Regions from separate parts of the Peribacillus sp. AS_2 genome, predicted to be linked through region 2. Evidence: riboswitches for the same ligand, from Rfam matches in the RefSeq annotation. Region 2 holds a riboswitch; each other region holds the start of a gene.
What was found. A riboswitch is a leader RNA that binds a small molecule or an ion and turns the genes downstream of it on or off. The one in region 2 is predicted to bind cyclic di-AMP.
Positions count from the first base shown of each region.

Region 1 (10,918 bases), on a different contig from region 2:
GTTCTGGGAAAGAGTGAACAGCGTTCTTGAGGTAGCGTATATACCTGAATTTGCAGCTGATAAGACAGCGGTTAACAGAACGAAATTCATGATATCGGCGGCTCCGGGAAGACCCGATAAGCTGAAAACCTGAACGAAAGGACTTACTTCGGTGCTTACTTGGTTCCAAGGTATTACTCCACAAATGATAAGTATCGGCAAGACATAGAAAAGAATCACCCGCCATACTGTTCCTTTTATGATTTTTGGTATGACTCGCTGACTATCTTTTGTTTCCGTGACGGCTACACCAATTAATTCTGCACCCCCGTATGAAAACATGACCACTAAAAGTGCACTTAACATTCCGTCAATTCCTTTTGGAAAAAAACCGCCATGTTCCGTGTAATTAGAAAATGAAGCCGAACTAGGAAAAAGTCCTAGCATGATCAAAGCTCCTAAAATGATAAAAGCAATTAAGGTTATTATTTTAATTCCTGCGAACCAAAATTCGAGTTCTCCATAGTATTTTACTTGAAACAAATTAATTCCTATTATTACTGAAGAGCAAAGTATGCTTAACAGCCATAATGGTACTGTAGGAAACCAATATTGTAGAAAACTGCCGGCTGCAACTATTTCTACAATGATTACGATAATCCAATTGAACCAATAGAGCCATCCGACAATGAAGGATAGTTGAAACCCAAAAGCTTTATTAATGAGATGTTGGACGTTCATATTAGGAAAAGCGGTTGCCATCTCCCCTAGTGCGGCCATTACAATGAATAACAATAGCCCCCCTATTAAATAGGCTATTACAACACTTGGGCCTGCCATATTTAATGTATCGGAACTCCCCTTAAAAATCCCCGTTCCTATCATTCCGGCTAAAGCAATGAACTGGACATGCCTCGGCAATAGGCCCTTTTTTAGATCTTGATGAGTCTTCTCCATTATATTCATGCCTTTCTTTCACAATTTTAATAAAATAGCCTATCAGTAAAACTTAAAAGTTTCTTCTACTATTGAACGCTTTCACGTACTAAAGTACTATATTAATATATCATGAATCGGAAAAAAGTCAATTTAGGCCGGTGAACGGGAATGGATTTCCAACCGGCGAAAAAAGGTTATCTGAAAATATTGAATTTTATGAAATGAATCAAAGTAAAAAACTGCTAGGTGATTTTTTAAGGGATGAATTAACAATTCTTCATTCTTTAAAATACATATTGAAAAGAGAGAAATATAATCCTGTTTAATTGCATTATTACTGTCATTTGTTTCGTAGTAAATAAGTTGATGGAATCAGTTTCAGTCCTTAATAGTCGAAGTCGCTTAGTTTTCCTATCAGGTTTGTCGCAGCCAGCATTTGGGGCTGCGGGGGCCAGGGTTATGGAACATACTGCAGAATTACAAAAAACCGACCTTTCAAGGTCGGTTTTTCTTTAATAATAGGTACGAAGCGGGAAACTATCCGTTCCCATTTGAAAAGGGGAGCGGCGCCTGTAGGTACTCGGTTTCTTGTTTCGGTTCAATTTCGCTTAAAAATTGCAGATAACCGGTATATACCTGTGAAGCCATTCCTAAATAGTGCAATTCAGTGTGGATGATTCCCTTTGAATGGAGCAAATACATTTTTTCATCCCTCCTTTTAAAAGGGTAGGCCAGTTAGTACAACGATATTTATTAGGGAAAAAACCCCTATTACTAAAAATTGGATGCACCAGGTTCAAAGGCTTCTGCAGCTCTTTCTTCTAACACCATGCGCAGTCCATTCTTGGGTCTGAGTGTAAGGGAGGGAAGGGGAGTTACATCATGATGGTCAGGTGCAAGCTTTATCCTATATCTCTTTGCAATGCAGGCCAGGACAAACACCGCTTCCATCATGGCAAAGTGATTGCCAATACAAACCCGCGGCCCTCCGCCAAATGGAAAATAAGCGAACGCAGGCAGGCTTTTCATAAAGTTATTTTCAAATCGCTCAGGGATAAATGATTCCGGTTGATCAAAATACTCTGGATTATGCTGCATCACATAAGAACTTATTAGTATCATATCGCCTTTTTTAAAGCGATATCCTCCTATTGTGACATCCTCCGTCACATCACGGGATATGATATACAGTGGCGGGTAAAAGCGAAGTGTTTCATGAATGATATTTTGAGTGTATTGTAATTTCATGAAATCTTCAGGCTTGGGTGTCCGTTGACCGATTATGCTATTGACTTCATTGAAAAGCTTGACTTGAATTTCCGGATGCTTCGAAATTGCATACAATGCCCAGGAAAGAGCATTTGCTGTCGTTTCATGACCGGCAAGAAAAATAGTCATTAATTCATCACGGACCTGATGGCTTGACATGCCTAACCCGTCGTCGGCATCACGGGCGTCCATCAAGACCCCTAGCATGTCTTCATGTTTTACTGTGTCGTTCTTCCGTTTTTCAATAATGCCGTATATCACTTTATCAAGCCTTTGTATCGCCTTTTTATATTCACGGTTGATTTTAGTCGGTAACCATAATGGCATACGGAAAATCTTTCTCATCCTTTTGACTGTTATTCTCAATGCAGTTTCCAGAGGTTTCCCAACGATTTCATATCCATCCTTGAATTCCATGCTGAACATGGTCTTGCTGATTATCCCGAGAGTGATGTTCATCATATCCTTCGTTATACTCCGTTCATCATCATGTTGCCAAGTTGATATATAATCCATTGTGACATCAATCATATCCTTGGCATATTGGCTAATATGAGTCTTTTTGAAAGAGGGTTGGATAAGCCTTCTCTGTCGCATATGAAAGTCTTTTTCGCTTGTAAGCAGACCTTCACCGATAAGCGGTTTTAATAGATTGAAGTCACTGGATTTGACGAAAGATTGTTGTTTTGTTACAAGTATTTGTTTGATTAAATCAGGATTTAAAACGTGATAAACAGTTTGTAATGGTCCTAAACGGAATTTAGCGACTTCCCCATATTCCTTGGACAATCGGGTCAGGAACCCAATCGGATCTGTTTGGAACTCTTTTGTATGTCCGGAAACCAGCCTTCCTTTTGGAACCATTTGAGAAGTGCGGAAGACATCATCAGCGTGGCTCAATGAAGTTTTTCCCCTTTCTTTAAAATACTTACATGTAATCATTGTATGAGGATAAGCTAAATTGGTTTGGACAAGTCGTTAAAGAAAGGGCTGATAACTCTATTGAAGAAATAAAGTTACAGCGAAAAAACCCTGGATGAATATAGCCAGAGTTTTTCATGAGAGCTTTAGATTAATGAAGGGGGATTCAATTCAACTTCTTTCATCATCGCCCCTATGTTGGAAACGATCATTTTTTTCATTGATGGGCCCGCCAAATTGTGCATTGATCTCCTTAACCACTTTTTCTAAAAATTCATCAGATATTATTGGATTATTTGCTTTATTGTGCATGTGTTTCTCTACAATCCTTTCTGGATATCGTGTGTTTGGAACAATCATGAAGGATATGTTATCAACATAACCTCACTTATAGAAAACTATTCTTTCTCTGTTCAACTTTTTCTGCTGTAACATTTTACGGAAGCATAAACAGTTATATTTTACTTGGATGATTATGGTAAGTGGATCATTTTACAACCAAAGGGGTCAATCCGATGTGGAAATGGCCCAATCACCTCTTCTTGGTAATTGGGCATGGTCTATATTAACTTCATTAAGGAAACAACTGACTTAAATATTTTATTAGCTGATCACGAAGTTCAGGTCGTTTCATGGCGAAATCTATTGAAGCTTGAAGGAAGCCGAATTTATCGCCGACGTCATAACGATTTCCCTCGATGATATACGAATATAATGGTTCCTTTTCTAACAAAAGGTCTAAAGCTTCGGTAAGCTGGATCTCCCCCTTACGATCAGGCTGTAAGTTTTCAAGGATTTCAAAAATCGTAGGTGATAAAATATATCGGCCAATTATCGCCTGTGTTGATGGTGCATCCTCCACTTTTGGCTTTTCCACCAAGCTTCTTACCAGAAATAAATCCTCATATCGTTCTTGGAAGTTTACGATCCCATACTTGGAGACTTCGGCTGGTGATACTTCCTTACATCCGATAATGCTCGCTCGAACCTTGTTATACCGCTCCATTAACTGCTTCAAGGCTGGAACCTGGCTATCCACGATATCATCCCCTAACAGGACGGCAAAAGGTTCGTCTCCGATAAAAGTTTTGGCACATAAAACTGCATGACCCAGACCTAAAGGTTCCTTTTGCCTTACATAGTGGATATCGACCATGTTGGAAATGTTCTCCACGATCTTAAGCAGATCATTTTGACCTTTCATTTGCAGAAGCATTTCAAGCTCAATCGATTTATCGAAATGATCTTCGATGGCACGTTTGTTTTTACCCGTAACGATGATAATATCCGTAATCCCTGATTGTACCGCTTCTTCGATAATATATTGAATGGTCGGCTTATCGACAATCGGCAGCATTTCCTTTGGTTGAGCTTTCGTAGCAGGCAAAAATCGTGTTCCTAAACCGGCTGCTGGAATCACCGCTTTCCTTATCATAGCCCAGCCCCTTTTTAAGGTTCTTTTATATGCTTATTGCATTTTATGTGGTCATTGGTTGACCTATATCAAAATAGGTTAAAATAAATCCCTAAAAAAGAATAGATTTACCTCCGAAGCCAAATATTATGGATATATGAATTTAATCAAGAGGTGGATATTTTGCCAATTGAAAATAAAGAGAGAAAACAAATCCTTTTTGCCTTACTCGTCATTGTTTTATATCTTTCGCCCTTAATCATCCTTGGAGAAAATGCGCATATTCGCGTACATGATAATTTGGATTCCAACCTTGCCTGGTATAAAGTCCTTTCAGAAAGCGGTGAGTTATTCGGTGCAATTGACGCCAGAATTCCTCAGATTATGAATGGGCTGCCCCGTAATGCTTTTGGCAGTGAGTTCAGTATTATCGTGTGGCTTCATGCTCTTTTTCCGACAATGGTCGCATATGCAATAAGCCAGGCATTAACAAGGTTTATTGCATTCTTTGGTATGTATATCTTATTGAAGGAACATTTGGTTACAGGAAGACAATCAGGTTGGATTAGGGTTGGAACATCCTTAGCCTTTGCCCTTACCCCATTTTGGCCATCGGGAATGCTCAGTACACTTGGGATGCCTTTAGCCCTTTGGGCTTTTTTGAATATCCGCAGCAAGGATCATTCTTGGAAGAATTATTTGGTCCTTACACTTCTACCGCTTTATTCAAGCATCGTGCTTGGCTTTTTCTTTTTCCTTGTTGCAATGGGCTTTCTTTGGCTAACGGATGTAATCAGGGGAAAAGGATGGAATATAACGTTTCTTCTTTCAATCGTTTATATGACCGTCATTTTTGGTTTGGTGGAGTATCGTTTGGTCGCTTCATTCATTTTTGATTCGGAGCCAAACAGCAGAGATGAATATTTTCACGCAAGGCTGCCGCTCGATTGGGTCATTAAGCTTACTTTCAAAAATTTCGTTCTTGGACATACGCATGTCATGACTGTACATGCGCTTATCATCCTGCCGATTACAGTCTTTGCCCTTTATATTATTCTGACAAAAAAATTGTGGAGACAGGAAAAGGTATATGTTTTTTTATTCGGCTTGAATTTCATGCTCTCAGCGTGGTACGCATTTTGGTTTTATAAAGGCTGGCTTCCTTTAACGGAAAGGTTCCATACCCTGGATACTTTTAACTTTGCCAGATTTCACTTTTTAAGGCCGATGATCATTTACTTGGGGTTTGCCCTTGCGATAAAAATCATTTGGGAATACAGCGACTATGCTAAGAAAACCCTTTCTATTTTCATCGCCGTTCAAATACTGATTTTAATCGGTTTCAATGAGGAAATCACTCACAATGAAAAGCCAACTTTTAAAGAGTTCTATTCAGAAAGCCTTTTTCAGGAAATAAAAGATCATATTGACCGTCCACAAGAAGAATATCGTGTTGCCAGCATTGGGCTGCATCCCGCAATCGCTCAATATAATGGATTTTACACGCTCGATAGCTATAACAATTTTTATCCGCTTTCTTACAAACATCAATTTCGTCAAATAATTGAAAACGAATTGGCTAAGAATAAAAACATCAGAATCTATTTTGATGAATGGGGAGGACGTTGTTACCTATTTACCGATGAGCTTGGGAAGCATTATATGTTCAAGAAAGGCTCGAAGAAAGAGCTGAAAAATTTGGACCTCAACATGGATGCGTTTAAAGGATTAGGCGGAACGTATATATTTTCTGCCATCCCAATCAACAACTCGAAGGAAAACGGATTGGTGCTGGATAGGGTTTTCACTAAAAAAGGAAGCGTATGGAAAATTCATTTATACAGAGTCATGTGAAAAGGGGGGAATAGAATGAATTCACCGATTGTAACGATTGTTGTACCTTGTTATAACGAAGAAAGCGTTTTGCAGGAAACCATTTCCCAGCTTTGTGGATTGATGAGGGGGTTGGTCGATGAAAACGTTGTTTCCGGTCAAAGTAAAATTTTGTTTGTCGATGATGGGAGCAAAGATCAAACTTGGAAGATCATTTACAAAGAAACGATTAATAATGAATATGTTCGCGGGCTAAAGCTTTCCCGGAATGCTGGACATCAAAATGCACTTCTGGCTGGGTTGTTTACAGCCAAGGAAGCCTCAGATTGTGTGATTTCCATTGATGCAGATTTACAGGATGATATTCAAGTCATCCCGGAATTCATTCGTAAATTCAATGAAGGATGTGAAATCGTATATGGTGTCCGCCAGAAAAGGGACCTTGATTCATTCTTTAAACGAACATCTGCAACAGGTTTTTATAAATTGATGAACAAGATGGGGGTTAACCTTGTCTATAATCATGCCGATTTCCGGCTAATGAGCAAAAGGGCGATCATGGAGTTGGAACGCTTTAATGAAACGAATCTTTTTTTACGGGGGATTGTACCGCTCATTGGGTTTAAGACGGACTCTGTTTATTATGACCGTAAAGAAAGATTGGCCGGGGAAACGAAATATCCATTTAAGAAGATGGTTGCTTTTGCACTTGATGGCATTACTTCCTTTTCAGTTACACCGATCCGGCTTGTATTATGGCTAGGATGTCTTTCCTTTTTTATTAGCTTACTCTTTGGGTCTTACTTTTTATGGTTGAAATTTTATGGGCAGACCGAAACTGGCTGGACCTCATTGATCACCTCCATATGGTTGATCGGTGGACTACAGTTGATTGCTGTCGGGTTGATTGGGGAGTATATCGGAAAAATCTATAATGAATCCAAACGCCGGCCTAAATATATTGTTGATCTTGATCTATTTAATCCGCTCGATTTTAAAAAACGGGAGCAATTAGAAAATGAACGGAACAGTATTGAAAAACTATCTAAAACAAACTAACTCCTTTATCCGCTTTTTATTGGTTGGAATAGTCAATACAGCGGTTGGACTTTCCATCATGCTTTTTCTCATGAATGCTCTTGAATTATCTTACTGGATCTCCACCTTTATCGGCAATGGTACGGGAGCTGTAACGAGTTTTCTTTTGAACAGGACTTTTACCTTTAAAAGCGATATAGAATGGCGGCGAGGAGTTGCCCGTTTCTTTTGCGTCATCCTGATTTGTTATTCCGCCGCTTATTCTATAGGCCAAGCCATTTCAGAATCACTGGAAGGAACCGTTCATTTATCCATACAACAAAATTTGGCTGTTCTGATAGGAACAATCTTTTATACAGTGCTTAACTATCTTGGTCAGAAATACTTTGTCTTTAAAAAAAGCAATTTGAGGCCAATTCAAGAAGGAAGGAACTAATTGGCATAGATCAGTGGAATAATGCCCCCGAATGGACGGGAATTAAAAATGGAATCGGAAAGCGAAATTCTGATTTTATGACTATCCAAGCTGGGGCAGATCTGTTTTACTTAATCCATCAAGTTACTTCATTTTTCCTTTTGGGGAATCTATCTTTTGTTCATTGTCTTCTTGAATATCTTCCTTTCAGACGTTTACTTTCCTCCTTTCCTACCATCGAATCATGTGTTTGCATGACTTTTGTTATATAAGTCAAGAATAAAACCTCGCTTATAAATAATAATTCTATTTCTGTGCAAAATTTTCATTTACTTTTCCATTTCACGGGAGTATGATAATCAACAGTTTCATATTTCTAAATCGCTTAAACCTTATGGTGCGGGGGACCCGTTATTGGGATTGTCTTTAACAATCCAAGGGGTGAATCCTTTAAAAGGTAGGGCTACTCTTAGGTCCGAATCCGACAGCTAACCTCGTAAGCGTTATATGAGAAGGAAGGTGGAGCTTGTTAGACAAAAAAATTGATGTCTACAGGTCTATTTAGCTATGACTTGTAGGCATTTTTGTGTTTCGTCTCGTTTTTTTGCTACAGCTGGGAAACATAAACTTAAATTAAACTGGTGGTGAATTCTTGATGTTATCTTCTATAAAAAGGTTCTTGATCGGGAGACCTTTAAAATCAAATGCACTTGGTGAACAAAAGCTTAACAAAACAAAGGCGTTGGCGATATTATCTTCAGATGCATTGTCTTCGGTTGCATATGGGCCGGAGCAAATATTGATTGTCCTGATCACGGTCGGTGCTGCGGCATTCTGGTATTCAATCCCTATCGCGATTGGAGTATTGATCCTGTTAACCGCTTTGATTTTGTCCTACAGACAAATCATTTTCGCTTATCCACATGGCGGGGGAGCCTATGTGGTTTCAAAAAACAATTTAGGTGTCAATCCAGGGTTGATAGCTGGAGGATCCTTATTGGTCGATTATATATTAACTGTCGCGGTAAGTGTTTCCGCTGGTACGGATGCCATCACGTCCGCTTTTCCCGGCCTGCATGATTATAATGTCCTCATAGCCATTATTTTCGTCATCCTACTTACTATCTTGAACCTTAGGGGGGTTACGGAATCGGCATCTGTCTTGGCCTATCCGGTGTACCTATTCGTTTTAGCCTTGTTCATCTTGATTGGGGTTGGAATTTACAAAATTCTGACGGGAGGAGTCTCACCGGAATTGCATGCGTCAATCGGGACTCCGGTAGCCGGCATCAGTTTATTTATATTGCTAAGAGCATTTGCATCAGGAAGCTCCGCATTGACAGGAGTCGAAGCGATTTCCAATGCAATCCCGAACTTTAAAGATCCAGCACCGAATAATGCTGCGAAAACATTAATAGCGATGGGTTCCTTACTAGCTGTTTTGTTTTCGGGAATCGTATACTTAGCCTATTATTTAAGCATTGTTCCTAGCGCAGAGGTAACGGTCGTCTCCCAGATTGCTGAAGAGATCTTTGGACGGAATTTCATGTATTTCTTCATTCAAGGTACAACTGCATTGATCTTGATACTTGCGGCAAATACTGGATATTCGGCTTTCCCTTTGCTTGCGGTAAATCTGGCGAAGGATAAATTCATACCAAGGGCGTTTACGATCAGAGGGGACCGTTTAGGGTATTCCAATGGAATTATCATACTTGGACTTGCATCCATCATCTTGATAGTCGCAGTTGAAGGACATACGGAAAATCTCATTCCGCTTTATGCGGTTGGTGTATTCATCCCATTTACGTTATCCCAGACCGGGATGATTGTTAAATGGATTCGCGAAAAGCCAAAAGGCTGGATGATGAAATTAACCATTAATTCAATTGGTGCCATAATTAGCTTTATCGTCACGATGATATTCTTTTTAACCAAATTTATTCAGGTTTGGCCTGTTTTGATTTTTTTACCTATCATCATTTTAATTTTTCATCGAATCAGAAAGCATTATGAAGCAGTTGGAGACCAACTAAGGATTACAACATGTGAGCCGATCTTACCAATCGAAGGAAATATCATCATTGTACCTGTTGCGGGTATAACTCATGTGGTTGAGAACTCTTTAAATTATGCAAAATCTCTATCTGCACATCAGGTCATTGCCGTTTATGTCGCTTTTGAAAGAGAAGATGAAAAGAAATTCGAAGAAAAATGGAAAAAGTGGCAGCCGGATGTAAGGCTCGTTACACTGAATTCGTATTACAGAAGTATCATTCAGCCACTAACTAAATTTGTGGATACAGTAGAACATAAGGCTAGTGAATCCAACTATAAAGTTACGGTGATCATCCCCCAATTCATTCCGAAGAAGGGCTGGCACAATATACTTCATAACCAATCAAGTTTACTGATTAAGGCCTACTTGCTTTATAGAAGAAATGTGGTTGTTACGACAGTGCCCTATCATTTGAAGAAGTAAGATCCATTATCTAAGAAAAGAAGCAGACCTACATAAGGTTTGCTTTTTTTCTTATCTTTACAAAAAATTCAGCAATAACTTACGCTTCCGATATGTGAGTATGAACATTCATTACTCACAGTAACTATGAAGCCCGTACAATAAAAAGGATTTGCAGTAAGATGTGGGGATACTTCCTCTTTTAAAGCTTTAATTAATGTTAATATAAAACCTTCTCCATCATCATTATCCGATTGACTGCTGTTTGGGAAAGTTATTATTTCAAAGTCACTGATAATACGGAAATGGACATGCGACATCATCAACGGTGGATGGCATCAATCAGTATCATTAAAAAGGGCGTGCGTCTGCAGCCCTTTTGTGTTGAACACTACTTTAGGGGAAACACTTCATAAAATTACCAAGGGTCAATTCAAATAATGCGAACATATTAAGAAGACAAAATGAAATTTCCTGCTTAGTTTTGTACTTACATATATGGGGGTTGAAAATGGATATACTATTAGCTCTCTTGCCGGCATTATTCTGGGGAAGCATCGTTTTATTTAATGTGAAACTCGGGGGTGGACCCTATAGTCAAACACTAGGTACAACGATTGGAGCCTTGATTTTTTCAATTGGTGTTTAT
Region 1 covers NZ_JAPTGA010000003.1:144,407-155,324, forward strand. The annotation lists gene OTG27_RS06225 (amino acid permease) at 1-936, opposite strand, end outside; gene OTG27_RS06230 (hypothetical protein) at 1,456-1,620, opposite strand; gene OTG27_RS06235 (cytochrome P450) at 1,693-3,087, opposite strand; gene OTG27_RS06240 (hypothetical protein) at 3,280-3,420, opposite strand; gene galU (UTP--glucose-1-phosphate uridylyltransferase GalU) at 3,683-4,543, opposite strand; gene OTG27_RS06250 (DUF6044 family protein) at 4,706-6,376, shown strand; gene OTG27_RS06255 (glycosyltransferase family 2 protein) at 6,392-7,414, shown strand; gene OTG27_RS06260 (GtrA family protein) at 7,374-7,829, shown strand; cyclic di-AMP (ydaO/yuaA leader) riboswitch at 8,181-8,327, shown strand; gene OTG27_RS06265 (APC family permease) at 8,464-10,290, shown strand; gene OTG27_RS06270 (RhaT/GlcU family sugar-proton symporter) at 10,781-10,918, shown strand, end outside.
Region 1: it holds a riboswitch for cyclic di-AMP, as region 2 does, so the genes downstream of both, OTG27_RS06265 (APC family permease) here and OTG27_RS19640 (TrkH family potassium uptake protein) in region 2, are expected to answer to the same signal.

Region 2 (10,918 bases):
TTTTTAAAAGTATCCTCCCATTTCTGGAGTCTCTCCGTTATCTTCTGAACATCTTCTACAGAAATCAGTACAGTCGCCTCTGCTTCACGAGGAATCGCATTCCCTTTCAAGCCCCCGTTCATTTGCTGTATGAAGCAAGGGAAGTCTGTCGTTAATTCATGTAATACTCTGCCCAAAAGTTTATTGGAGTTCCCTCTTTCCTTATGAATGGACATACCGGAGTGTCCGCCCTTCAACCCTTTAATCCTGATGCTATAAGATACAGCATCAACAATGGAAGCTGATTCCCATCCGATTGACAGGATCTGCCGCACGCGTATTCCTCCAGCAGAGCTGACCAGCAGCTTCCCATCTTCCTCCGAATCGATATTGATCATCATTTTTCCCTTGAAGTGAGCCGGATCCACGGCAAGTGCTCCGTTCATTGTCGTTTCTTCTTCAGTCGTTATGACTATTTCAAGAGAGGGATGCGGAATATCATTCGCATCCAATAATGCCAAAGCATAAGCAACAGCAATTCCATTATCCGCCCCCAATGTTGTATCCGTTGCATACAACATGTCTCCCACAATCCTTAATTGAAGCGGATCCTTCTCAAAATCATGAAGCGTTCCCTTGTTCTTTTCGCAAACCATATCCATATGCCCCTGGATAATGACGGTAGGTGCACTTTCATATCCAATTGTGGCAGGCTTTTTGATGATGACATTCAGCGCCTCATCCTGGATCACCTCCAGGTCCCTATCCTTAGCGAAGTGAACCAGATAGTCACTGATCGCTTTTTCATTAGCCGATCCTCTCGGGATTTCGGAAATCGCTGCAAAATAATGAAATACCGGATGGCTCGATAATTCTTCTAAAGTGTTATACATGAAAAACACCCTTTCATATAAAATGTTTGTACTGCCTCTCATCCCTTTACTTTTCCAGAACGGAACACTGCCACTCTCGTGAACAATGGATACAGAACGTACCCTAGATAAACACCAATCATATTCAAAATAAGGTCATCGACATCCAAACTTCCGCGCCGAAAAACAAACTGACAGATTTCGATGCCCGAAATCGAAAGTAATGGATAAAGAAATTTCCTTTTATCGGAGGGCTCTTTCCCTTCCCTGGGAAACAAATACAGCCCGAATGGAATGAACAGCCCCACATTGGCACTAAGGTTATAAAATGACACAAGCCCGTTCATATCGTTCGATAAATATGAAAGAATCGTAGAAAAAGGAACTAAATTATACGAATATACCTGCCCTTCTGGTCGAAAGAACAGCAAAACCAATAATGATAAACTGTAGCCAAACAATACAGCCTGCCACAAAGGGCGCGGAATTCGGACCGTTTCACCTCGAAAAAAAAGTACCGCAAATGAAACGAAAAGAAGTATACAAAACCAGACAACAATGATTACCAAAGGATTCAAATATAATCGGAGCTGAAGGAAAAAAGGCAAACCGCACAAAAACAATGCTTGCGACAGCAAAAGGGAAAGCATGACCGATTTTAGAGACATATAACTCCCCCCTTCTATTTCTTTCCAAATCATTGCATATGCTTATATCCTAGGACAACTTTAAGAACCCGTCAACAAACTGCAGTCAGTAGAAAACCGTCGAGGGGGAGGCTTTTTCGAATAAATCAACCGATAGGAAGGATAATTCGGCCTTTTTCCGGTAAAACAAAAAAGCCGCTTCCTCACTTTCCAGGAATCCGGCTTCTTTTGTTAAGTTGTTGTTGATTTCATAGTGCACGGTATTTTTTTAAGCTAATGATATTGATGGTGATGAAAACGATGGCAAAGGCCAGGAGAATGAGCAGATCCAGTAAGACCTCATTGAACGTGAAACCTTTGTACATAATGCCATTCATGGCATCCGATGCGTAATAGAGAGGCATGACCTTGCCGATTTTTTGGAGCCAGTCTGACATGCCATCCAATGGGAAAATCCCTGTAAAGAAGACTTGCGGCACGATGACCAGCGGAATGAATTGTACCATTTGGAATTCGGATGTCGCGAAACTCGATAGTAATGTACCAAGGGATAATGCAACGAGCGCGACCAGTATATTCGTCAGTAAAACGAGCCAAATGGAGCCAACAAGGACGATATCCAATACATTGACAGCATATAGCACGACAATTATGGTTTGAATTAGAGCAAATAAGCCATATCCGATCACATAGCCCGCTACGATTTCGTTTCTTTTGATCGGTGTGGCAAGCAGCCGTTCCAACGTACCACTTGTACGCTCCTTCAAAAGCGCAATCCCCGCTATTAAAAATACAAAGAAGAAAACGAAAAAGCTTACGAGCATCGGACTGAATGTATCAAAACCCTTTGTGTTGGCGTCTCCGTAAACATATTTCTCCTCAATTGAAGGAGTGTTTTTTTCATTCCCTTGCAAGCCTTGCATCATTTGCATTTGAACGGCCTTTGCCCGGGTAGGTTCGTCGTTCAAAAGTGTGAGTTTCATTTTTCCATTTTCAACATGAAGCCAGCCATCCGTATCCTTTTCAATCATCTTTTCCTGTGAGAATTCCTCAGCAGCCGTCACTTGAAAATCCGCTTTTTTCAATGCTTTAACGATCGTTTCATCACTGCCTGTAACAACGATTTTCAAATCACTTGCCTCTGTATCGAAAATAAAATACATGAGCGTTAAAATGAGCAATGGAGCCAGGAAAAATAAAGCGAGCGTCCTTCGATCCCGGCGCATCTGCTGGGTAATACGAGTAACAAGAGAGGCAATTCTCATTTTAGGCCGCCTCCAATCCTTAAAAAAACATCATCAAGCGTTTCCGCGGCAAATTGAGTTTTTAAAGCTGCAGGGGTTCCTGCCGCGATGATTTCACCTTCACGCAGCATCGCCAGTTTATCGCATCGTTCCGCTTCATCCATCACATGCGTCGTGATGATGATCGTCTTATCATCTTCATTCCTTAAACGTTCAAGTTCCTCCCAAATCGATTGTTTCAGCAAAGGGTCTATTCCTACTGTCGGTTCATCCAATATGAGAATCTCCGGATTTTGGATGAGTGCAACCGCAAGTGAAAGACGGCGTTTCATTCCCCCTGAATAATGGGCAACCCGAACGTTCAAATCATTCGTCAGCTGTACGATTTCAGCTGCATATTGAATGCGTTCCCTTCGTTCCTTTTTCGAAAACCGGTATAGCTTCGCAAAAAATTCGAGGTTTTCAGCTCCCGTCAATTCTGTATATAAAGCATCGGACTGTGCCATATAGCCTACATCCATTAACAGGGATTCATTTGGCACTTCATGATCCAGAACCGTGACTTTACCCGCATCGGGTTTAATCAATCCGACAATCATTTTAATCAAGGTCGTCTTTCCGCATCCGGATGGACCTAGCAAACCAAAAATTCCGCTTTTTTCAATATTCAGGCTCATTGGCTGAATGACCTTCTTCTGCTGAAAACCCTTAGCAATTCCATCAATGGAAATCGCATTTTTCATTGCACACACATCCTCCCTCTTTAATTGACACGGTGTTGAGTGTATCATCATTCTAAGGTAGCATTCGGTCTAATACAATCAACACATTTGGAAAAATGTTCAGTGAAGGAGACATTCCATGGCATCGATTCATGAGGATATGGTACAAAAGACGAAAAAGCAGATACAACATCATTTTATTGCACTTATTGAAGCAGAGGGGTTCTCACATGTATCCGTGAAGAAAATCGCAGAGCGTGCCAATATTAATCGGGGCACATTCTATTTGCACTACACAGATAAATATGAATTGATGGATCACTTACAACAGGAATTGTTACATGAACTTCAAACCCGCATTACTGCCATTTTGCCTAAAGAGGCTTTTTTGGCTCTTAATCAACAGCAACTTTATCCGCCTTTCATAGCGATTTTTCAATTCATCAGTGAACATGCTCACGCATTAAGGGCCATTCTTGGTGATCAGGGCGACCCTTCTTTTGCGAAAAAAATAAAACGGGTTTTCGGTGAAGTACTGTTGGAGCGTTTGATCAGCCTGCATCCAGAAGCTAAAGATGAAGCTTTCCGCATGTATATGCACGCCTTCCTGACATCGGCGATTTTAGGAGTGATTACTGAGTGGCTGGAGAATTGTGAGGAACAAACGGCGGAAGAAATGGCGAAAATTCATTTTAAAATCTTGAACTTCATCAGCCAATTGCGCACATTCATCCAATGAACGATTTTAGTTGGAGATACCTATTCCGCACAAAAGAATGGAAGGGTATTTCCAGGATACCAATGCATTTCTTAATGTCATCGCTTCTCCCCCTTTGATCGTACAATTTAAACCCCCGTCCCCAAGGAACGAGACCAATTTGCAATGCCCCCCATACATACCCAACAATCGTCGGCTGCTCTCGGGAAGTGGTCATTTCATTTTACTTTTCTCTGCTTTACGTCCACATTAGTAGTTACCAAATTTAAACATTAATGGTTCGATTCTGTAAATAACGCAAAAAAAACTCATTAAATATAATGAGTTTAAAAGCAAAACAAGATATGGATTTTTCGCTCACCGTTCCTGGATACAACACAGGGATTACAATAATTGAATACCGCTATGAATGTTGGAATCAGTTGATTTACCTTGGGGAAAACAGTTTTAAAAACGGATTCTTTTTCTTATCCGTTATCCTTAATTCATTCATGATGATTTGATCCTCATGATCGGCTATCCATTTCCTTAGTGCATCTTTATCCTGGCATTGTGTTAAATATGTTTGGCCACCCTTGCCTGTAGCATTGATAACATATCTATTGAACGTCTTCTCCATAATTGCCCGCCTTTTTATTAAAATGTATTGAATTTAACTAATAATGTACTGCTTTTTCCTTTATCTTTTACAAAAGAAACATAATATATCTATTACAAATTTCGATTGGCAATAGCATGTTCTGCTTGAAATTATTGAATAAAGTATATCGATGCCGGTTATCATAATTGGATTAATCGAACCTATCATAATGTGCCAACTAATATTTGTCAATACGTTTTTTTAATGTAAATAAAACGTAAATTTTCAGTTTTATTAAAGAAATATTTTTTTACGATTTAGGGGTTTACAACTGCTAAATGATGGGAGTAGAATACGTTTATCAATTTAATGCATTTCGGCCAAAACTCATGGAAAATGAGTACGGAGGACCCAATCATTTGGGGTTAATTCTGCCTTGCAGAAGGGATGAGATCAGCTCTTTCGCCATCCTACCCGTCAGCTAACTTCGTCGGCTAAAGCGAAGGAGGTCATAAGACCGCCTATTTCGGGAGCCTTTTTTGCACGCTTTTTGTGGCAATAGAGCTATTCGATGTTTTCGCAGGTCTTTTTATTATGCCTTTAAACAGATTAGAAAAGAGATTGTTGATTAAAAGTCATACATTAGGGATGATCATTTGAGAATGACAAAATTGGATCCGCCAAAAATACTTGTACTCGGCTTTGCCATCCTGATACTTATCGGAGCCTATTTATTGACCCTGCCGGTTTCCACTGAAAATGGCCATGGTCTTTCTTTTCTGGATGCTTTATTCACCTCGACTTCCGCTACATGTGTAACAGGACTGGTCGTTGTGGATACGGGATCGACCTTCACCACTTTTGGTGAGTTGGTCATCTTAACACTGATTCAGGTAGGCGGCTTAGGGTTCATGTCATTTGCGACGTTTTTCTTTTTCCTTCTAGGCAAAAGGATTTCCTTAAAAGGCAGGTTACTCTTGCAGGAGTCGTTAAATAATCTATCCATGGCGGGTGTAGTCAGATTAGTGAAACGGCTGTTGATTTTCACAGCCATCATTGAAGGTGTGGGTGCACTTATCTTATCGATTCGCTTTTCTTTTGACATGCCAACCGGCAAGGCGATCTATTACGGTGTTTTTCATTCCGTCTCGAATTTCAATAATGCCGGTTTTGATTTAATGGGGGAATTCAGGAGTTTGACCCCTTATGTATCGGATCCATTCGTAACCCTTACCGTTGCCTTCCTCATCACGTTTGGCGGGATAGGCTTTATCGTGATGAATGAACTATACGAATATCGTGACACCCATCGTTTATCCGTACATACGAAGATCGTTCTGACGACTAGCGTGACCCTTACGATTGCCGGCGCGATTTTAATCTTTTTATTCGAGTACGGCAATGCCAAGACATTGCAGCCTTTATCTTTCATGGGTAAAATGCTGTCGTCCTTATTTCAATCGGTATCACCAAGGACGGCAGGCTCCAACACGCTGAATATCCCTGATTTGACCCAGCCTGCATTACTGCTCATCATTTTCTTGATGTTCGTTGGGGCTTCACCCGGATCGACTGGCGGCGGGATTAAAACGACTACATTGGCCACGCTTGTAGGAACGGTTTGGTCGCAGATCAAAGGTAAGGGTGATGTGGTCTTGTTCCGTCACCGCATCGTGAGTGAAACGATCTTTAAAGCATTATCCGTCACATTCATTGGTGTATTCATGGTTTCCATCATCTCCATTCTGCTGACCATCACTGAAAGCGGAACTGATTTCTTGATGATTTTGTTCGAAGCCACTTCAGCTTTCGCCACCGTGGGACTTTCAATGGGTTTGACCCCGGAATTATCACCGGCCGGCCGGATGCTCATCATTTTCACGATGTTTGCAGGCCGTGTTGGTCCTTTGACTTTGGCCTTTGCTATCGCCATGAGGCGCAAGCCAGATCCGTTCCGACGTCCAAAAGGGAAAATCATGATTGGTTAATAATGAATGAAGGAGTGTAAAAGATGGGAAAACGACAATACGCCGTGATAGGTTTAGGCAGATTCGGAACCAGTGTGGCCCATAGATTATATACGGCAGGCCAAGAGGTTTTGGGTATTGATGTGAACGAGGAAAGACTCGAGAATGCGGAACTGAACGTTACCCATGCCGTCATGGCGGATACGACCGAAGCAGAGACATTGAAAGCAATCGGAATCCGTAATTTCGATTGTGTCATCGTAGCCATCGGAAATGACATGCAATCGAGCATTTTAACTACCTTGCTTTTAAAAGAGCTTGGGATCAAAAAGGTGATTGCCAAGGCACTTAATAAAAATCACGGTCAGGTGCTGACAAAAGTCGGTGCCGACTGGGTCATCTACCCTGAGAGGGATATGGGGGAACGGGTCGCGAACCAGCTCCTTTCCCCTAACATGCTGAACTACATAGAGCTTTCTAAAGAATACAATATCGAGGAAATCATCCTCCCCATGAGCATGAAGGGAAAAAGCCTCAGGGAGCTTGATTTACGGGCAAAATATAATATCAGCGTCATTGCCATCGTGAGTAATGGAGAAATTATCATAGCACCGTCACCGGATCAGGATATCCATGAAAAAGATATGCTTTTAGTGGTTGGCAATAAAGAAGATCTGGCCGTCTTTGCCAATATTGAATAAAATCCGGCAGGTTCCGGCTCTTGCTCCTTTTGAAGGCTAATACATACGAGAAGACCGCCATATGGAGGCCTTCTCGATGCAAATGTATAACGAACATCCCGAGCCCAGGGTAAGTATGTATTATTTTATCGTACTGATCGCTTGGGCAAGAGTGGATTTTATCGTCACTTTATCAAAAGGCAGTTGAAGCTTAACGGCAGTCATGGCTATTTCCGGCCGAAGTCCTGAAAGGGTCGTTTGAATTCCGATCAAATGCAAGGATTCAATCAATTGAGACAGCTGGTGTGCGGATCCGCTATCTATTGAATGAACGCCGGATAGGTCAATGAAAAGTCTGGTGACATTTTTTTCAGCGCACTTTTGTAAGGTGTTTTCAAGCAAGGACATGCCCCTCGTCGTGTCAATATCGCCTATCAGGGGAAGCAATGCCGTGTTATCTTTAAGGGAAATGATGGGTGTGCTCAATTCATCGATCGTTGCCTGTTGGGCTTTCATGATTTTATTGGCATACCTATGATTCGCTTCCGTAAACCTCTCCATCACTTCACTGATCACCTTCACCACTATCCGGTACCAGGAGTTTATTTCCTCCTGTGTATATTGATCTCCATGCAATTTCACAAACCGGTCAATATAACCCAGGTATTGCTCTTGCGTACGGAAAAACTCCCTCAATATAAAATAGATGGGTGTGTTTAAATGCTGCTCATCCTGACCGATCGCTTCAATCCAATCACCAAGCTGCTTAAAGAATTCCCTCTCCTCTTTATCAAAGACCTGAAAGAAACGTAAATGGAATTCATTATTTTGCTGCTTAAGTTTTTTAATCACTTTGGGATCGGTTGAGCAATATACACCAGTACTATCACTTTTATTCAAGGATGCGTACCAATCCTCAGTCAATTGTGCTGCCACACCCAATAAAAAGGCATATAATTCTTTATTTACGTGCATAAACTCCTCCTATTTAGTTTTTATAAAAAGCAATCGATAAATCTAATTTATCAAAACAGCAAGCATCAAAGACAACCTCTTCCATACTTAAAACCTTAAGCTCTCTGATTCCTGATGGCTCCCTCTTTCCATATACCTTCCCAGCTGTTTTTGAAACCATGTTTTAAAAAAAAGATCAGCAAACGCCTTCATCTATCATTCTGGTAAATACCTGTTCCCAAAACTTTATAGTGTTGTTATAGTTTACCATTTTTGTTTTTTGTTAACAATTTCCACGCAAAAAAGGACCTGATCCCAGATCCTTCGGTTTAAAACCATTTCTCCTTCTCATTTCATAAATAAAGCCGTCCATAAACCTTGCACCCCAAAGGTTTCATCCGATTGTTCCATTTTCCTCATTTTCCGTATTTCCACCACTTCGAATTCCTTGAAGATCATTCTGAGTTTTTCTTCAGTAAAGCCTAAACCGCCTTTAAGGCTTCTTTGCCTATATACTTCCCAATCTGAAATATCGGCACCACCCAAAATGCCGCCTTCGACAAAACAAGTGATCGAATACAATCCCTTAGGCCTTAACGCGTTTTTCACCATCTCCAAATAATTCATCCTTCGATGTGGGGCAATATGGTGAAAACAACCTGAATCATATACGAAGTCATATTGTCCTTTTGCAATATCCAAATCAAATATATTCCTTTGAATGAAGTTCACTTGGACATTTTTATCTCCTGCCCGTTCTTTTCCCCATTCAACGGCTTCCTTCGAAAGGTCCACCGCATCAACAGAACAGCCCTTTTGAGCAAGGTAAATGGCATTTCTGCCAGGTCCGCATCCAAGCTCAAGAACCTTCCCTGGCCCAATTAACCCACCATCAAAATATGAAACCAAATTCTCATCAGGGTAATTTTCGAAAAAGGGAACCCCTTTTGAGCGGTCTTCATAAAAACCATTCCAGAATCCAGTTGGTTCACGCAATAATGAGTCCAGCATGTTCAATAGATCTTCATAGGTTGTAATCGTCTCCGACAAAACCATCACCTCTTCCATTTTATCCCACGATTTAATTATACTGATTTCGCCCGTTGCCTCTGTAACAGCCGCATAAAAAATTCGTTACATATGACGTTCAGACACCATTGGACCTTGTTGTTTATATAATGTTCACTGGAATTTAAAGGTATCAATTATGCATGTAAACTGCCTTCTGATGGTACGATCCGTTCTTACTCCATAACCCGATGATCAGCTCATTAACCATGTTAGTGAAGACATGGGTTTTATACATGCATGTCAAATATTACATGCTCTTTACAGCGAATCCGGTTTAGCTTTCAAAAACAACACTCAGCTCTATGTGGTATCGACCTTGAACACCCCTCCTCATAACCGTTTACTGATGATTATCTTTCTATACATTCCATTCAGCATGATCGGCCGATCTTCTTCAATTTCCATAATATCCCCATGTCCACTGAACAAGTCTTCAAACCTCAAGCCAATATCCGTTCCTAAAAATTGAATGATCGGCCTCAGAAGCTTTTTGGGCACTGAAAGAATTTCATCTTTAGAAATAAACTTATCGAATAGTATTATTTTCCCCTCGCCTTTTACAACCCTGATCATTTCCCGAAGACATTCATTGGCATCAGGTACGACGGAAAGAACCAAACTTCCCACTACATAGTCAAACGATTCATTAGTGAATTCCATATGCTGTGCATCCATCTCGAGGAACTTGATCGATGCATCATCAAATTTCCCCATCGCTTTTTTTAACATATCCGCTGACAGGTCTATTGCCGTTATCTCAAGGTCAAGGTTTTTGATTAACTCCAAATCGGCCCCCGTACCTACGCCCACAAACAGGACCTTTGCATGATCATGAAAATCCAGCTCTTCAAACATTCTTTTCCTGGCATCTAAAAAGAGATGAGAGTTGAAGATTTTGTCATAAACGGGCGACCAAAATTTATAAATCACTTTATTCCACGAATTATTCAACATGCCCACCCCCTTACTTACTTCTTCCATGAAACATCATAAATCCCTTCCAAGCGGATGGAAAATTAGTACAATTAAAAAGTATGCGATGCAGTGATTCACGAAAATTGGCATGTTTCTTTTCATAAACCCTCCAAATCTGTATGATCCATAGTAACCAAACTACCTTGACTGTCATAGTAATATACTATAAGATATACCAAAGGAGGTGAGGATTTGGTTCAACGACAACTATCCTCTGACTTGCTTCGCGGACATGTAGATACGATGATTCTGAAACTCCTGCAAAGTGGCGATAAATATGGTTATGAAATCAGCAAACTGATATATACGAATTCCAACGAGCAATATGAAATTAAGGAAGCGACGATGTACTCCAGCCTAAAACGACTGGAAAAGGATGGATGCATCATCTCTTATTGGGGAGATGCCACACAAGGCGGAAGAAGGAAATATTACAAAATCACCCCAATCGGGGAAAACACATATATCCAAAATAAAAATGACTGGGAGCAGGCCAAGCGAATACTTGA
Region 2 covers NZ_JAPTGA010000011.1:140,223-151,140, reverse strand. The annotation lists gene OTG27_RS19670 (aminoacyl-histidine dipeptidase) at 1-872, opposite strand, end outside; gene OTG27_RS19665 (VanZ family protein) at 911-1,519, opposite strand; gene OTG27_RS19660 (ABC transporter permease) at 1,747-2,763, opposite strand; gene OTG27_RS19655 (ABC transporter ATP-binding protein) at 2,760-3,485, opposite strand; gene OTG27_RS19650 (TetR/AcrR family transcriptional regulator) at 3,604-4,203, shown strand; gene OTG27_RS19645 (hypothetical protein) at 4,610-4,801, opposite strand; cyclic di-AMP (ydaO/yuaA leader) riboswitch at 5,131-5,273, shown strand; gene OTG27_RS19640 (TrkH family potassium uptake protein) at 5,425-6,750, shown strand; gene OTG27_RS19635 (potassium channel family protein) at 6,774-7,430, shown strand; gene OTG27_RS19630 (STAS domain-containing protein) at 7,551-8,384, opposite strand; gene OTG27_RS19625 (class I SAM-dependent methyltransferase) at 8,712-9,413, opposite strand; gene OTG27_RS19620 (class I SAM-dependent methyltransferase) at 9,765-10,385, opposite strand; gene OTG27_RS19615 (PadR family transcriptional regulator) at 10,653-10,918, shown strand, end outside.

Region 3 (10,918 bases), on a different contig from region 2:
GATTGTTGCAGACACGTCGGCATAAATTTTTCCATCGCGGCGGGTGATTGTATCGGAAGCTTTGCCTTCTTCGATTTTTACAAGCTCTTTCAATGGGATTTCCATTCCCATTGGAGAAGAAATTTTCGTATTCTCTAGATCTTTTTTGTCTTCGAATGTCGTTTCTTTTGTCTCGACATATACTTTGACTTCTTCTCCATCTTTCTTAATGGTAGTTAAAGCATCATCCTTATTCGTATTGGCGATGGACATGCCAATTTGTGCAGCTGTCAGTCCAAGGTCGCTTAGCTTTTCTTGGTCTGCAACTAATGTGTATTGCTCATAAGCATCTAAAAGACTTGTATCAACATCTTTTAAATCTTTATTTTTCTTCATGATATTTTGAATATCATCAATTACCGGTTCAATATCTTTTTGTGTATTTCCGTAAACAAACAGAGTGGTCTCGTTGCTTGATGTTGATGTGAAATCTTGTTGTTTCCATGTTCCAGGTGAATCAAGTTCAGTTAATTCTTTTATGACGGTTTCTTTTTTGTCCCCGAAATTTTCGGTGTCTTCGTCATAGAGTACATAGAAGAGAGCCGAGTTACTCGAGCCACCCATCATGCCTCCGCCCATCATGCTTTCGCCAAGTGTGTATTGAACGGTCTTCACATCGTCTTTATCCATGAAGTATTTTTCCACTTTTTCTGTTTGCTTTTCAATATCCTCTTTTAACTCTCCAGGTGCGGGAGTGTAAGTGACGATGATCGTTTTTTCTTCATCTGCAGGCATGAAGCTTACACCGATGCTTGGGATTAGGAATAAACTGCCAACTAATAATACAATGGCTGTGCCGAAAGTGATTAGTTTATGGTTTAATGACCAATCCAGTGATTTTCGATAGAATGCTGATAGTTTGCTTGGTTTTTCTTCATGTGATTTTAATTCTTTTTTAGATAGTCCCTTTTTAAATAAAGAGTCTGCCATTGCCGGAACAAGTGTGATGGCGATTATTAATGAAGCGACTAATGCAAACACCATTGTTAAGGCGAATGGCGTGAATAGTTCCCCGACAGGTCCTGTAACGCTTGCTAAAGGCAGGTATACAGCTACAGTAACGATTGTCGATGAAAGGATGGGGATGAACATTTCCTTAGTGGCAGATCGTATTAATTCGCCGCCTTTTAATTGTTCGCCTTTTAAAGCCATTCTTCTATAAATATTTTCTATGACGACAATGGAGTCATCGACGACTCGGCCAATCGCAACGGTCATGGCCCCAAGTGTCATGACATTCAATGAAATATCCATTTGTTTGAGCACCAAAAGGGCTGCTAACAGGGATAATGGAATCGAAATGACGGAAATGAGAGTCGTTTTAAAGTTCCTAAGGAACAGCATGATAACAATAACGGCAAACAGACAGCCGAAGAGTGCCTTGCTGATCATGGTTTCAACGGAATCTTTAATCGGTTTAGCTTGATCGAGAGTAGTGTGTACACTTACCCCATTAAACTCTTCTTTGAAATTCGATGCTTCTTCATTTACTTCGTCGACAATTGCAACTGTATCGGCATCAGGTGATCTTGTAACCTGGATTCCAATCGACTCGCTACCGTTTGTTCTTGAAATCGATTCAGCCTTACCGGTAATTTTAACATCGGCAATATCTGATAATTTCACATTTTGCAGTTGGGCAGGACCTGTTTCCATTTCAGGAGATAATTGATTGGTTTCCTGTCCAGTTTGTGCCGGCGCTCCTGTTTTCGGGCCGCCGGTTAAAGGTATCTTTATATTTTTCAGGTCCTTTAGTGTGGAAATGTTTCCATCCACAACGATCGTTTTCTCTTTATCATCAAAGTTATATATGCCAAGCGGCATACTGACGTTTGCAGCCTGGATAACCTTCTTTACGGTTTCTTCATCGAGCCCGTATTGAGCCATCTTGTCCTGGTCGAATACAAGGCTTCCTTCATTTACTTGCTGTCCGGAAATGGATACGGATGTCACGCCGTCAATTCCTTCAAGTTTAGGTACTAACACCTCTTCGACATTTTTTGTAAGGGCTGGTAAATCAGAAGCCTTATCTGTTACACTGAGTGCGACGACAGGAAAAGCGTTTAATTCTAATTTAGATACGCTCGGGTCATCTACTCCCTCTGGCAGTTCCAATTTCTCTAAAGCTTCTTTCACTTCTTTTACTGCATCATCCATATCCGTATCATAATCATATTGTAATTGGATGGAAGAGGCATTGGCCATAGACGAAGAACTGACTAATTCGACTCCTGGCAAATTTGTTACTTTTAGCTCAATCTGGTCTGTGAGCTTATCTGCTACTTCTTCAGGTGCAGCTCCAGGATAAACAGTGGAAATGCTTATTAAAGGAGTGGAGATGCTTGGTATGGTTTCTTGTTTCATGTTTAAACCGGAGTATAAACCAGCTGCAACGATGATGATGGTAAGCAACCAGATTGCCAATTTATTCTTTAATGAAAATTTAATTATTGAATTCAAGCTTGTACCCTCCATACATAAAATTGTGACCAGTCGGTCACAAACTCAAATATATAGTATATGGATTATGATTGCAATAGATAATATCCGTTAGTGCTAACGTTGTTATTTCAAGGGTTTTGGGATACAATTTGGAGGGTGTGACCAGTTGGTCACCGGTGGACAATTTTAAGAGATAGGATGAATTTGATGAAAGAAAAAAATAAGATGATCATAGATAAGTCTGTGGAGCTTTTCGCGGAGAAAGGCTATCATGCAACTTCGGTTCAGGAAATTGTTGAAAAATGCGGGATAGCAAAAGGGTCCTTTTATAATTATTTTAAATCGAAGGAGGAATTACTAGTCTCCATTTTTAAATTTTATTATGAAGCGTTGACAGACTCATTACTTGATCTTGAACTGGATGCTTCATTGTCCAGTAAAGACAAATTCATGAGGCAGATCACTGTTCACATTGAGCATATGACGGGAAATACCAACTTGATTCAAATGATGATGCAGGAACAAATGGTTCATATCAGCAAGGAACTAGATGGATTTTTACATTATATCCATGAAGAGGGCTTGATTTGGTTCAAGCGTAAAATCATTGAGTTATACCCGGGACTTTCATCTGATCTTCTGCCCGATTGCACCATTATTTTAGATTCGCTTTTTAAAGGCTATATCGGAATATTGATCAGGAAACAAAATGCTTTCGATGTAGAATTGTTACCTAGCTTCATATTGAACCGGATGGATTCCATTGTCACAAGTCTGGAGAACATGGAAGATCCATTATTGAAACAATTTCCCCTACCAGGTTGCTCGATGCGGGATATGAGCCCAAAAGAAGAAATCCATTCGATTATCGCCAGGATGCTGGAAGTGGAAACACGTAAAGAAGAGGGAATGGAAACACGTAAAATTACGGAAGCTTTAAAGGCACTCCAGGAAGAATTTTCAAAGGTTAGGCCAAGCTCAATCATCTTGGAAAGCCTTTTGTTATTTTTGGAAAAAAATGAAAAAAGAAGCCCCTTGTGTTCAAAGCTTATCTTATTGATGAAGGATTATTTGCTGAATATATGAAGGCTTTACTGAAAGGGGCGAAAGCCTCTTTTTCATTTAAATTTTTAATGAGATTTAAAAACGGAGATTTAGGAAAAAGTAAAAAGTGATGGGAAGAAGACAATTCTTTCAATAATATGGGGGCTGGAATCATGCGATGGAAAAAGGGAATGCTGATTTATAATAAAAATGCAGGAAATGATAAACTCGAAAGGAATCTAGGAGGGTGTCTTCCGGTATTAGCTCCACATATTGATGAGTTTCTCATTCTACAAACAAAGCAAAAAGGCGATGCATGCCGTTATTGTTTGGAATATGGTGAAGAAATGGATGTAGTTTTCGTATTGGGAGGAGATGGAACGGTACATGAGTGTGTAAATGGCCTTTCACCCCTTCAGAGGCGGCCGTTGTTTGGGATTTTACCTGGAGGGACTTGCAATGACTTCTCCAGGACATTAAAGATTCCTCAAAATGTTCGTCAAGCTGCGGAAGCATTAATAAACGGTAAGGTTCGTCCAATTGATATTGGTAAGTCCAATAATGACTATTTTTCCAATTTTTGGGGAGTTGGGCTTATTTCAGATGCTTCAAATAATATTGATGAGCAGGAAAAAAGCAGGTTCGGAAAGATAGGATATTTATTAAGCGCTGTAAGGACGATTGGTGAGAGTTCTCCCTTTCCCTATAAAGTGGAATATGATGGGGATTTCATTGAAGGGGAAGCAGTTATGATTTTGGTCTTGAATGGTTGTTTTATCGGCACTAATTTATTGCCCTTTCCCATGATTAGACCAGACGATGGGCTCTTTGGCGTTGCCATCTTGGAAAATGCAAGCCTTGGTGCATTTTTAGAAATAATAGCGATGAAACGTTCATGGACTCAAAATATGAGTTCTGACTCTGGGGTGACTTATTTACAAGCAGGTACCTTGACTATTGAATCAAAGAGGCCGCTTGATGTGGATATGGATGGAGAGAACTATAGGCAAACTCCTTCACGCATTAAAGTCCTTGCCCACCATTTGTCGGTATTAACTCCAAATTAGTGTGGGGATTCTATTTAAAGGGAAAGGCTTATGTGTTTTTTTTGTATATTCATTCCTTATTTCTGCAATTGTTTCCAAAATAGGATAAAATGTATGATGATATATCATTTTTTGCAGGAGGACCAATTATGGTGTACCAGGTCGGATTGTTAAAGGGCATTTTACAGCCTTATCGGAGTCGTTATCAGCTGCAAAATGCAGAGGCAGTCACAAAGTTTGGATTGAAATTAATATTTATATATTTTCTTAGTCTTATAGTATTCGCCGTTGGGGGATATTTTGGGATTGGTTCAGAATCATTTTCCAAAGAAATCACGAAGATGAGCGTCAATGAATTTGAAGCAGCAAAGTTGCTGATTTTGAGCGGCAATATAATAACAGGAATAATCCACCCTTCCATATACATATTTTTAGCAGCTCTATTCTTTTGGATCGTTACTGATATCCCCTACATAAAATTAGTTATCGTTCAAATGATTCTTTTTGGCCTGCAATTAGTGGAAAAAACATTATTGATTCCCTTATTCGTTTTAATGGATATAGGCAGCGATGCCAATCCTTTTTCTTTGGGGATCATAAGTCAGTATTTTCTCAGAAGTGATTATTTCATTCACTTTTTCAGTGAAATTACCATTTTTCAATTTCTCATTATTGCTCTGCAATATTTTTATTTAAAGGAATTTACAGAACGTAATAATTATTTGGTCCTTTTAATGATTGTTCTATTCTATTTGGCCACATGGTTTGTTAAAGCCTTTTTAGGATACATCCAAGTAGGCGTATTTGTATAAAGCGGGTGAAATGAATGAGTGGTAACTGGAAAATAGTGGCGGTATCCATTGCGTCGATAGTGTTAATAACCGTTAACTTATACCTTATTGAAAAAAAGGAAAGCAAAGTGGAACGGACGGTTTTCGTTGAAAACTGGACTAAGGTAAAAAAAGATACAATTACGGATACTATTCAAACAAATGGGGTAATTAAACCAGTAGAAGAGTATGATATCTATTTTGATGCCAAGAAAAATGATTTTAAGAAATTCCTTGTAAAAGAAGGCGATTCGATTACGGCTGGCTCCTCGTTGTTTGAGTATAAGGCGACCGAACTTGATGCGCTTAAAGCGAGTTTGGAAGCGGAGAAAACGGCAGCTGAGGGGGAAAGGGCAGGGATTGAGGAATACATAGGGAAGTTGAGTTCTTATCAGGGGACCGTGACCAGTGAACCTGAAGCGGCAATTGATGAATCGGTGGAAAAAAACTTGAATATTGATATAACAACAAGCTCTTCAGACCTTATTAAAAGTAACATTGAGCAAGAAATGTACAAGCAGGAACTAGAAAAAAACAGGTTGGATGAAAAAGTGAAAATGCTAGACGCTAAATTAAGTTCGATTGAGGAGCAGTCCAGTGCAATTGTGACGACGAGCGAGGCTGATGGTGTCGTTAAAAATATCAATAAAAACCTTGATAATCCCATTATATCCATCGTTTCTACAAATATGGCAATTGAAGGGTATTTCTCCGGAGAGGAAATGAAAAAGGCTGAAGTGGGCATGACTATAAAAGCAAGTTCCTCTGATTCAAAAAAGGCATTGAAAGGGACGATAGGCCGTATCCATTCCTATCCCGCAGAAGAGCCATCATTAAAAAAAGATAACAGATTTCCATTTCAGGCTTTAATCGAACCGGAAGGCGAAGAAACGGAACCTCTGTTGGTGGGATCGAAAGTGAATCTTACTGTAATAACCAATGAGAAAGCCGGTGTACCCTCTATACCGATAGAGGCGGTACAATACCAAAAACATCCATATATTTACAAGTTGACGAATAAAGGCCATGTGGATAAACATTACATTACAAAAGGTCTTAAGGCTGAAGGGAAGCAGGAAATCATAAAGGGACCGTCTGTAGGTGACGTCATCCTCCTGAAGCCGAATGTGGCAGTGAAGAACCATTCTTATTTTATTACCCCGATTCAATTTGAAAAAGTGAAAGCTAGAACTTATAAAAAATTCACCTCTAGGGAAAAAGTAAGATACCTGTTACTTGGCATTCTGGAAAAATAACCGCTTTTTTCACAAGAGAGGTGAGGACAAATTATTAATTAATTATATCAATATAACTTAAGCGATTAAAAATCGGGAAGCGTAATTATAGATAGAGTAGCTATTAATACAGAATATTCAGACATATTTAAAGACCTTTTTCTAGAACGGATGCGAATAAATATTTACAGATTATCATTTTTAGTATAATATTTTATTATAAGTTAACTCGCTTAATCTTATTCCAAGAACGGGGGACCCATTTTTGTGGATTTTATCCGCTAGGGGTGAATTCAGAAATGAAAGGGCTTTTTGTGTTTCCAATCCTAACCCGACAGCTAACCTCGTCAGCGTCTTCAAGGGAACATGTGTGAATATTCACGCCTATAAGAAATCGACACATGAAGTGTCTTTTTTTTCGGCGTAAAGACAGAGTTTTTCAAAAAAGAAAAATTACTTTCTTTTATTAGTATCTTGTTTCCCTTACCGAGACAAAAATGTTTTTGCATCAAAGACTTTATGGAAGGTGAGGAAAGTAAATGAAGAAATTCAAACTAAGTTTAGCTAGCCAAATTTTCATTGGTTTAATTCTAGGGATTATCGTTGGTGCCATTTTTTATGGTAATGAGACGGCCCAAAACTTTTTACAGCCATTCGGAGACATTTTCCTACGAATGATTAAAATGATTGTAGTGCCGATCATCGTTTCAAGCCTTATCGTTGCAGTTGCTGGTGTAGGTGATTTGAAAGCGGTAGGTAAACTAGGTGCTAAATCATTATCATACTTTGTTGTCGTAACTATGATAGCGATTGCTGTTGGTTTAATTTCAGCGAATATCATCCAGCCTGGTGCTGGTGTGAATATGAATAAGCTGGAACAAACTGATATTTCTACGTATGTTGATACAGCAGAAACTAAGCAGCATGAATCGTTCGTGGATACACTCGTTCACATTGTACCATCCAATCCAGTTCAAGCTATGGTACAAGGCGATATGCTAGCGATCATTTTCTTCTCCGTGTTGTTTGGGCTTAGTATTGCAGCCATCGGTGAAAAGGGTAAACCAGTATTCCGCTTCTTCCAAGGTACAGCTGAAGGAATGTTCTACCTAACTAACATGGTCATGAAATTCGCTCCTATCGGTGTATTTGCACTAATCGGTGTGACGATCTCCAAGTTCGGTTTGGAATCTTTAATTCCGCTAGGAAAGTTAGCGCTTTCTGTATACGGAACAATGATTTTCTTTGTAATAGTCATTCTTGGTCTTATTGCGAAATTTGTCGGATTCAATATCTTTACGCTGATTAAACTTCTAAAAGAAGAATTGATTCTTGCTTTCTCTACTGCAAGTTCAGAAGCGGTTCTTCCGAAACTCATGGAAAAAATGGAGAAAGCGGGATGTCCAAAACATATTGCTACATTTGTTATTCCGACTGGATACTCCTTTAACCTTGATGGTTCTACATTATACCAAGCGTTAGCAGCTATCTTCATCGCTCAAATGTACGGAATCGATTTAAGCGCGTATGAGCAAATTACGCTGATGCTAGTGTTGATGATCACGTCCAAGGGAATTGCGGGTGTACCGGGTGTATCTTTCGTAGTTCTTTTAGCGACATTGGGAACTGTCGGTATTCCTATTGAAGGTCTAGCATTTATTGCCGGTATCGACCGTATTCTTGATATGGGACGTACAGTGGTAAACGTTATCGGTAATTCACTTGCGGCAATCGTCATCTCTAAATGGGAAGGTCAATTCAACCCTCCTTCCAAAAAAGAGTTAGAGCAAGTTTCTTAATATAAAAAATCCAGAGTGAAATGTCACTCTGGATTTTTTTATTGAATGAAAAAGCGCTTCCTTAATTTTTCTAGATGACTGTAAACTCTGCTTCCTTCAGATACTCAAGCACTTCAAGTTTAATTGTTTTATGGAGGAAACTACCTTCTTGACGCGTCTTCCCGGATGTCAAAATACCCCCAAATTCATAAAGCCTTTCATCTTGTTTACCCCAAAACCAAATCATTTCCTCTCGGCCCAGAAGGTCATGTGTTGTGAAATGAAACTACCTTCCGGCTTTAAAATACGGTTGATTTGTTTTCAAAGCTAATGTCGGTCATTTTGAGTTGGGGAAGCATCAGCAAAAAGGGAAGCGGCCCTATGAAATGAGTGAATGAATGAAAAAACCATTTATAATCCTTTCTTCGAATTTGGTTAATATGGATTTCTACCTGATGCAGATGATGATTAATATTGGGGTTATATAACTTACGTGAAACTCCAAAAGTTTGATAAAATAACATTATTGATTGAGAGCTCGGAGGGGGTCAGGTTATGAAGAATGAAAGTAATGATATCTTATACATGTATATGCAGGCTTCCGAACGGTTTGTCCTTTTTAATGGACTCAATTTTCGTGAATTCGTCAATTCGCTTCCGTATACCTTGGATTCGATCTTATTATTGAAACATCAATTCGATGGTGGGGAATACAATTTGAATGTCCTGCTTGAGAGCGCTTCATCTGAAGCTATTGCGAAGCTCGTTAAAGAAAATGTCCGGGCATATGGAGATTTCTGTTGGATCGATTTTGAAGAAGCGGAAGGGCTGGATGAATTGGATGGAAGGGAAATAGCGGAACTTTTATATTTAGGACATGCTAAAACCCATCTGGATCCCCCGTTTTTCCGTAAATTGAATAACCAATTTGTGTACCTTGCCCAGGATGATGGCTGGTTCAATAAAATTTATTTTCGTTCTCTTTCGACATATTATATGATGTTAGGAAGGCTGATTCCGCTAAAGCTGGAGCCGTTAAAATTAGAGAGGACGTGGCTTGGAATCAGAAAGAAAAAAGAGCTGACGGCGATTCCTGCAGAAATCATCGTTTCCTTGGCTCATATTCTGGCAGAGGGGCTCGTTTTTTCCTTTCGGGATGTTAAGTATACTAGAACGAAAATTGAGATACCGGCATGGGTCGTAGGGGATTATTTAAACATGGATGAAATGCATGATTCCTTTTTGGATAGAGATAGTAAGGAGCCCGATGCATTTATTATTTTCAATCGAAAAGAGAAGATTTGGGAAAGCGTTATTAGAAATACACCATCCTCCTGATTTTATTTGAAGTCTTTGAACTTTTTAGGTGTAAGACTTACCGTCTCATGCATAAAAGATAAGAGAGGGAAACGTAGAGGTGTTCACAGGATGTGGCGGTTTTATTCTGTGTTCTGCAAATAGTAATCATTGGAAAAGCCTCAATGATGGAAGTTTCGCTTTATCCCGCATTAACAGGCTGTAAGGAAGCCTGATGATAAATGTAATGAAAAAGAAATGTGGTGAGCCAACAGCCTGTAAATGCCCGATTGCGACGCACAGGATGTGCTAGCACAGGAGTTGCCACAGGATGTGGCGGTTTTATCCTGTGTTCCGCTGAATAGTAATCATTGGAAAAGCCACAATGATGGAAGTTTCGCTTTATCCGTTTTAGTGTAAAGTGATACAATGAACATGGTTAAAAGAATATTGGAGGGTAATAACTCATGAAAACTAAACTTGGTTTGCTTTATGGTGGAAAATCTGCGGAGCATGAGGTTTCTATGCAGACGGCTTTAGCGGTCATTAAAGCTCTCGATTTAGCAAAGTTTGATATATATCCGATTTACATAACAAAAGATGGTTCATGGATTAATGGACCAAAGTTAACAGGTCCTGCCGAGAATGTGGAGGCTTTGACATTTTCACCGGAAAAATCGAGCTCGCCTCTTGCCTTGCAAGCACATTCAACTGATGAAGATAGTGAATCAACAGGGTATGATGTAATTTTCCCATTGCTTCACGGACCGAATGGAGAAGATGGAACCGTACAAGGGATGCTGGAACTGTTGAACCTTCCTTATGTAGGGAATGGCGTTTTAGCTTCTTCAGCAGGAATGGATAAGGTCATCATGAAAAACATTTTTGCCCAGGCAGGACTTCCTCAAGTGAAATACACTTGGTTCATTCGTTCCGAATGGGAGAAGAATACTGAAAGTGCCATCAAAAAGGTAGCGGATGAATTGGGGTACCCTTGTTTTGTCAAACCTGCCAATTTAGGTTCAAGTGTCGGTATCAGCAAATGTAATGATGCTGATGAACTGGAAAAAGCGGTAGCGGAAGCTTTTCAATTCGATCGGAAGATCATCATTGAAGAAGGGGTCATTGCTCGTGAACTCGAGTTTGGTATTCTTGGTAATGATGAACCGTCTTGTTCAGTGGCAGGCGAGATCATCCCAAAGAAAGAT
Region 3 covers NZ_JAPTGA010000026.1:22,136-33,053, reverse strand. The annotation lists gene OTG27_RS25755 (efflux RND transporter permease subunit) at 1-2,499, opposite strand, end outside; gene OTG27_RS25750 (TetR/AcrR family transcriptional regulator) at 2,689-3,567, shown strand; gene OTG27_RS25745 (YegS/Rv2252/BmrU family lipid kinase) at 3,699-4,592, shown strand; gene OTG27_RS25740 (hypothetical protein) at 4,721-5,383, shown strand; gene OTG27_RS25735 (efflux RND transporter periplasmic adaptor subunit) at 5,398-6,657, shown strand; cyclic di-AMP (ydaO/yuaA leader) riboswitch at 6,857-7,004, shown strand; gene OTG27_RS25730 (cation:dicarboxylate symporter family transporter) at 7,176-8,435, shown strand; gene OTG27_RS25725 (hypothetical protein) at 8,970-9,752, shown strand; gene OTG27_RS25720 (D-alanine--D-alanine ligase) at 10,178-10,918, shown strand, end outside.
Region 3: it holds a riboswitch for cyclic di-AMP, as region 2 does, so the genes downstream of both, OTG27_RS25730 (cation:dicarboxylate symporter family transporter) here and OTG27_RS19640 (TrkH family potassium uptake protein) in region 2, are expected to answer to the same signal.